Regions from separate parts of the Paenibacillus sp. WG02 genome, predicted to be linked through region 2. Evidence: riboswitches for the same ligand, from Rfam matches in the RefSeq annotation. Region 2 holds a riboswitch; the other holds the start of a gene.
The links. Region 2 has a riboswitch for S-adenosylmethionine ahead of metA (homoserine O-acetyltransferase MetA). Riboswitches for the same ligand answer to the same signal wherever they lie in the genome.
Positions count from the first base shown of each region.

Region 1 (3,420 bases), 2.8 Mb from region 2:
GCAGAAAATTATGCTCATCCTCGGCTTTTTGAATAAACCAGATGTGTATATTGTGGACGAGCCTTTCATTGGATTGGATCCGAAAGCGATCAAAGATTTCCTAGGGATGTTGGATGAGGAACGCAAGCGCGGTGCAGGCATTCTGATGAGTACCCATGTGTTAGATACAGCAGAGCGGATTTGCAGTTCGTTTGTACTTCTTTCAGGTGGCAGATTGGTAGCAAATGGAACACTGCAGGACATTCAGCAGCAATGCGGCATGCCTGACGCGCCATTGTTCGACTGCTTCCATTCGTTACTATGAAGGGGGACCATGGGTTGAAGAGTAGTTTTCAAGTTTTCACACGAAGAGTGCGCTCGGATTGGCATTTCCAGTATCGGGCTTTGCGAATGGCTGTGGATTGGGTCATTGCGATTTATTTTGTCATTCCACTGATGATTGTGGCTGGCTATCAATATTACTCCTGGTGGGCGACTCAGCCATCTTGGTTTAGTTGGATATCGATGTTTATGATTACGGCGGTCTTCTATGTGTTCACATGGCTGGGAACCATTCGATACTTTGTTGAAGAGGGGGACCAGCTTTTCCTCCGACAGAACCAGAAATGGTTTCGGCATCTCATGCTCCTTGGCTATAGATACTCTCTAGTGTTGCAAGGAATCACGACGTTAATATTGATGCTCGTATTTCTTCCATTATTAGTTCAAACGTATTCCTATAGCGTGTTGCAAGTTATTTGTTTATGGTTGCTTACCTATTTGCTGAAAATTAACCTAGGCTTGCTTCGCCAATTGCTTGCACTTCGTGTATATGGCATTGTGTTTTGGTTGCTGCGGATTGTGATTTTTGTCGGACTTTTCTTCTTGTATCAAGTGTTAGTTACAGAGGTAAGTCATAACACTTCCTATAGTTGGGCGGCAATTCTTCTTTTTCTAGTGCTGGTTGTTTTCTTAAGCCGAATACGGCTGCAAGAGAAAGGCGCTTTCTTCGCTGATATCGCTAGAGAAAGAGATTCACGGATGCGCATTGTCTCCCTGATGTTAATTCGTGTTGTTGAGCGGAAAAGAAAACCGACACGGAAGTATCCCCTTTTATTCGGGAAATCGCAGCGCTTGTTCAAAGGGAAAGGTGCCGGCAACGGAATCGCTGATTTATTAACGAAATCCTTTTTTAGAAATGGTACACAGTGGAAACAAACGATACAGTTCGTTGCTGTGATCGGTGGAGCTATGTTTATTTTGCCGGGTGCCCTTAAAATTACGATCTGGATCCTTGCTGCATGCCTATTGGTATTTTGGAGAAAATCTTTCTGTAAGGATGAATTGACAGCTCCGTTTCTGACTCTGTTTCCTATACAGGACACAACGAAACATCAAGCTCTACAATCTGCAATTCCTATCCTTGTATTGCCGGCGCTGATCTTAATCAGCCTATGCATGGGGATCTCTTTCTTCACTTGGTGGGGACCAGTACTGATGGTCGGAGCAGCATTTCCGTTAGCCTATGGGACTTCTTCTGTATTTACAAGTTGGTATTGAGTAGGCAAATTGGGCTGATTGATCAGGGAGTGTTAAATCCCTTGACATCGGAGAACTTTATAGTAATATAGAAATAATTGAATATGTTGAATTTTCTTATCAAGAGCAGGTGGAGGGACTAGCCCGATGAAACCCGGCAACCGACAAACCCTTGTTAAACAAGGAATGCACGGTGCTAATTCTTGCGGAAACGCTGATCTTAAGCGAATCTGGGAGATAAGAGTGAGGATATGACTTTGAATTTTTATGACCTTTCTCTAATTCCAGGGAAGGTCATTTTTGTTTGCATTAACAAACAAAACTAGTGTAATAGGAGGGAACAGGATGGCGATCACGATACCTGACAATCTGCCAGCCAAAGAGATTTTAAACCAAGGGATCACTTTTACGATGAATGAGACAATCGAGTATCACCAGGATACTCGTACCCTTCGTAGTTCTTCGTTAAATTTGAAAAATTCGGTTATAGATCTTTCGTTTGAAAGTTTGAAGCATTGTAAGATTACCCAAATAGAATGTTTTCGATTTGACAGTGAGCTTACAGAAAAGCTCTTATTTGAACACAGCACAGCTTATGTCTGTGGGCTAATTGCTCTCTCTACAAAGACGGGAGCATGTGGGTTAAGGGGATTTGCGATCCCTTGTAAAAGCATGAAGTGTGATACGGTTTTGTGGGCTGCTCCTTTTCAGCGAATAAAAGGTCTGACCTTGGTTGAGAGCTTGAACTACGTTAGACAAAAACAAGAGGCATGGGGACCCGTGAGATCCGAATTAATTGAGTCTGCATTAATGGATCTAAATGGAAAACTTGGACGGGCATCAAAAAACAACAAGGATCAAAGATACATCTGGGATCAAGCATACTTATTTGACCATACGCAAGCGTACGTCTTTTTCTAAAAAATTTCGACAAATCAGGTGAAGACTTGGAAGCTGGTACCATTCTCGTTGGACAACAATTGTTGAGAGTCATAAATAATAGACCGCGAAAATCGCGGTCTATTACCGGTATAACATCTTGCGGAAGTGCCATAACAAGAATCTGTACCTATTGACGGGTCATCATATAAAGTTGTACACCCATCAATCCTTCATTTCTGCTAAGTCGAGCTGGCGAACGCGCGCTTGATCGGCAATCATGTCGATCTCGGTGATCTTGCCATCCACAATTTTGAGTTCGAGTACGAAAAGCATTTGACCGCGAGGAGCAACAACCACGCCTACAGATCCGTTCACGAGCACCAGCCGTGCACCCTGGGCGCGACCAGCGAAGCCCTTGGCCACAGCTTCCGCACCGTGAACAAGTGGCCATGCTGCGACCGGTGGAAATGCAGGATCGTTTCGGAGCACGACATCGGGGTCTAATACCGCAAGAAGCTTCTCAAAATCTCCTGAGCGCGACGCAGCTAGGAAAGCATCTACAAGCTCCCGTTTTCGCTTGAACTCCTCCGAATCCGCTGTCGCTTTTGCTCCCTGTACCCGACGGCGTGCACGGCTCGCAAGTTGTCTGGCTGCAACCTCGTTACGCCCTATAATCGGGGCGATCTCCGAGTAAGATAAGGCGAAAATATCGTGCAATACGAATGAGATGCGTTCGGCGGGATTCAAATTTCCAAGGACCATCAGCATCGCAAGACCAACAGAGTCGGCCAACAATGTTTCGTGCTCAGGATTGCTTTCGTCCTGACGGCTATTAACCGGTTCAGGTACATTCACCAGCGTAAGTTCCTCACGCCGCGATTTACGAGTTCGCAGCATATCCAGACACACCCTAGAGACGATCGTTGTCAGCCATCCCCCCATATTCTCGACATCTCTAGTATCGGTGCGGCTAAGACGAATCCATGACTCCTGTACAGCATCATCCGCTTCGCTTGAAGA
Region 1 covers NZ_AP036016.1:1,238,877-1,242,296, forward strand. The annotation lists gene ACBP55_RS05915 (ABC transporter ATP-binding protein) at 1-304, shown strand, start outside; gene ACBP55_RS05920 (ABC transporter permease) at 319-1,539, shown strand; SAM riboswitch class I at 1,633-1,762, shown strand; gene ACBP55_RS05925 (hypothetical protein) at 1,864-2,439, shown strand; gene ACBP55_RS05930 (sigma-70 family RNA polymerase sigma factor) at 2,623-3,420, opposite strand, start outside.
Region 1: it holds a riboswitch for S-adenosylmethionine, as region 2 does, so the genes downstream of both, ACBP55_RS05925 (hypothetical protein) here and metA (homoserine O-acetyltransferase MetA) in region 2, are expected to answer to the same signal.

Region 2 (3,420 bases):
GATGATCTCCTTGGCTGAAATAAGCGAAAATGGTTTGCAGCGCAGCCATTCCTGAGGAACAAGCAAAGCCCGCATCTCCTGACTCCAACTGAGCAATAGCATCCTCGAGCACCTTGCGAGTCGGGCTTTTGGTACGTGCATAGTCAAATCCTGTACTTTGCCCAAGCTTCGGATGACGGAACGCAGTAGCTTGGTAGACTGGGAAGCTGACAGCTCCAGTAACGGGTTCTTGAATAGAGCCAATTTGGGCGAGACGACTTTCGATTTTCAACAAAGGGAGTTCCTCCTCAGGGTATGGGTTCTGATTACAATTGCGAGCTTGCCAAGCTTTCGTTGATATTAGCGTTCAATTCAAATGGTGTTTCTTGATAGACATAGTAATTCAACCAATTAGAGAACAGGAGATTCGCATGCGCTCTCCAAGTATTATAAGGCTGTCTACTCGGGTCGTTATTCGGATAATAATTTTTGGGGATATCAATCGAAAGCCCTTTACTCACATCCCGATCGTACTCCCATTTCAATGAACAAGCATCATATTCGGAATGTCCTGTTACGAAAATATGCTTCCCATCTCGCGTTGCAGCGATATAAACACCGGATTCTTCAGATTCCGATAAAATCTCCAAATCTGGACATTGTTCAATGTCTTCACGACGAATATCCGTATGACGAGATTGCGGTACATAAAATACTTCATCAAAGCCGCGCAGCAGCTTAGTATTCGGTACCTGAACGGTATGAGGAAATACACCGAACATCTTGTTATCGAGCGCAAACTTTCGCACACCAAAATGATGATATAAGCCTGCTTGTGCTGCCCAGCAAATATGCAAGGTAGAAGTGACGTTGTTCTTACTCCAATTCAGGATTTGCGTCAATTCCTCCCAGTAATTCACATCTTCAAATTCCATCTGTTCCACAGGAGCACCCGTGATAATCATACCATCCAGCTTTTCATCTTTAATATCGTCAAATGTTTTATAAAACATTTCCAAATGCTCGACGGAAGTGTTCTTAGAAGTATGAGTTTTAGGATGCAGAAGCACGAATTCCACCTGCAATGGCGTATTCCCGATTAAGCGCAGCAGCTGCGTCTCCGTCGTTTCTTTGGTTGGCATCAAATTCAATAAAGCAATCCGAAGTGGACGTATATCCTGGTGATACGCGACAGATTCGTCCATGGTGAAGATATTCTCTTGGTTTAAAATTTCTTTGGCAGGCAGGTTGTCAGGAATCTTGATCGGCATCCTGTTCACTCCTCTTCATAAGTTTTATTTTGGAAAATAAATGCAAAAATGACCTTCTCTGGAATCAGAGAAAGGCCATGGAAAATCAAAGTCAATGTCCTTCTCTTATCTCCCAGATTCGCTGTAATCAGCGTTTCCGCAAGAATTAGCACCGTGCTCCCCTTTGCTTGCAAAGGTTTGTCGGTTGCCGGGTGTCATAGGGCTAGTCCCTCCACCTACTCTTGATAAGAAAATGTAACGTATGCGATTAAAATTATCATACTATAAATTCACCCAAAGTCAAGGCATGAAACGCTTCTCAAAAGAAATTCGGGCAAAGAAATTGCAACAGTTTGTCCCCTTATGATACCATTGATACAAAATGTATCAAACAAATATGTTTAAACACGATTAAAAACGGGTTATATGATATTAAATCGTTCATATATATAACAACACTCTGTGGATAAAATCATTTTTCATGAAAAGAGGTCATTTATGTCAACCCAAACGATCGATAGCTTCTCCGCTTTTGCTTCATTAAATCGCTTTTTCACCCTGATTGAAACCACAAAACCAACGATTCAACAAGCAGAGGATGCTGCTGCCCTGTTATGCCGTATCTATGGTGCTAACAGTGAAGAAGAACTGCTGCAGCGCGGTGATCCTGAATTAATTGAAATTTACAAAGAAATTAAAAACAAAATTTTGAAAGCCGCCATGTAATCATGGTGGCTATTTTTTTGACACCGACTGAGCGTTATTTCCATACGTTATCTAAACAACAATTTACCCAGTTTCTGCAAACTTTTATAGCTTGAAACGTGATATATGAAGGGTTATACTAGACAAGTATTCGACACGGACGAAAAAGGAGGGCATACGTTTGGACGGAGAACCGAGGAGTAGAACCTGCAAGGATCTTAAACAATTTAATAGTGTAGGAATGCAGTCGGTTATTCCTTCATTCGGAGCCTTGCTCTAAAATGATGAACTAACCGACTGATTCCATTCAAAGGGGTGGATCAGATGAAAACACGGTGGGTTCAGAATGGCATTTTTACGTTGGTTGATGACGTGACTGTCGCCCTTACACCTCCAGAAAGAGGCTTTTATTGGATTGATGCAGGGGTAGAGGACTTAGAGATCCTTCAACCTTTGTTCCATCTTCATGATTTGGCCGTGGAGGATTGCTTAAGCGAAGAAGAACAACGTCCCAAAATTGAGTTCTACGATTCCCATTATTTTATCGTTATTAATAGTATTCGATTTGATGATGAGGAAATTTTTCTTCGCGCACTTAATCTATTTCTAAGCAAACATGTCATTATTACAGTTACTAGGCAAAAAATAAATGAACTTCGGGCTTTGAAACCTTTCCTTTGGGAAGAGGAAGTAAATAGCGCCGATCGTTTCCTATACCATCTGGTCGATCTTGTCGTCGATAATTATGTGGCGGTCGGCGACCGTATCGAGGCCAAGATTGAAAAGCTGGAAGAAGATATCCTGGTGGCAACCAAAAAGTCACATTTGAATGAAATTATCGGGCTTCGTTCAGAGATTCTATGGCTCAAAAAAGTGCTTGTTCCTCAGCGTGATGTCATTGGAACACTTGGCAAGAAAGAGCTTAGACTGATTGACCATCAGCTGCAAAAATATTTCGGAGACATTTATGAAAATGCCGTAAAGATCGTGGATACCTTTGATACGCTGCGCGATCTCATGGGCAACTTACGAGAAGCCTATCAGTCTAGCGTCGCTAACCGAGCGAATGAGATCATGCGCGTTTTTACCGCACTCACGACCATCTTCATGCCATTGACATTCATAACAGGCGTATTCGGAATGAATTTCGATAACATTCTCGGGCTTCGTGTCCCTCATGGCGATGAAATTGTATTGGCGTTCATGGCCGCATTGGGCATAGGCATGTATGTCTTATTTCGTAAAAAAGAATGGCTGTAAATCCATTTTCAACGTGGAAAGAGTGAGGGCTTCTTGGAGCAGAATGCTGCTATCAAGGAGCCCTTTTTGCTTATTTAAATCAGCTTCAATTTAACAAACTTACGTTTCCCCACTTGAATAATATCCCCATCCTTTGGGGTTATTTGTTCATGAATTTGCATAATCTTCTGTTCATTGATCTTCACTGCCCCTTGTTCCACACTGCGTCTTGCTTCTCCGTTGGAAG
Region 2 covers NZ_AP036016.1:6,865,729-6,869,148, forward strand. The annotation lists partial or broken gene ACBP55_RS31020 (aminotransferase class I/II-fold pyridoxal phosphate-dependent enzyme) at 1-271, opposite strand, end outside; gene metA (homoserine O-acetyltransferase MetA) at 306-1,250, opposite strand; SAM riboswitch class I at 1,353-1,481, opposite strand; gene ACBP55_RS31030 (hypothetical protein) at 1,728-1,955, shown strand; gene corA (magnesium/cobalt transporter CorA) at 2,259-3,194, shown strand; gene tyrS (tyrosine--tRNA ligase) at 3,269-3,420, opposite strand, start outside.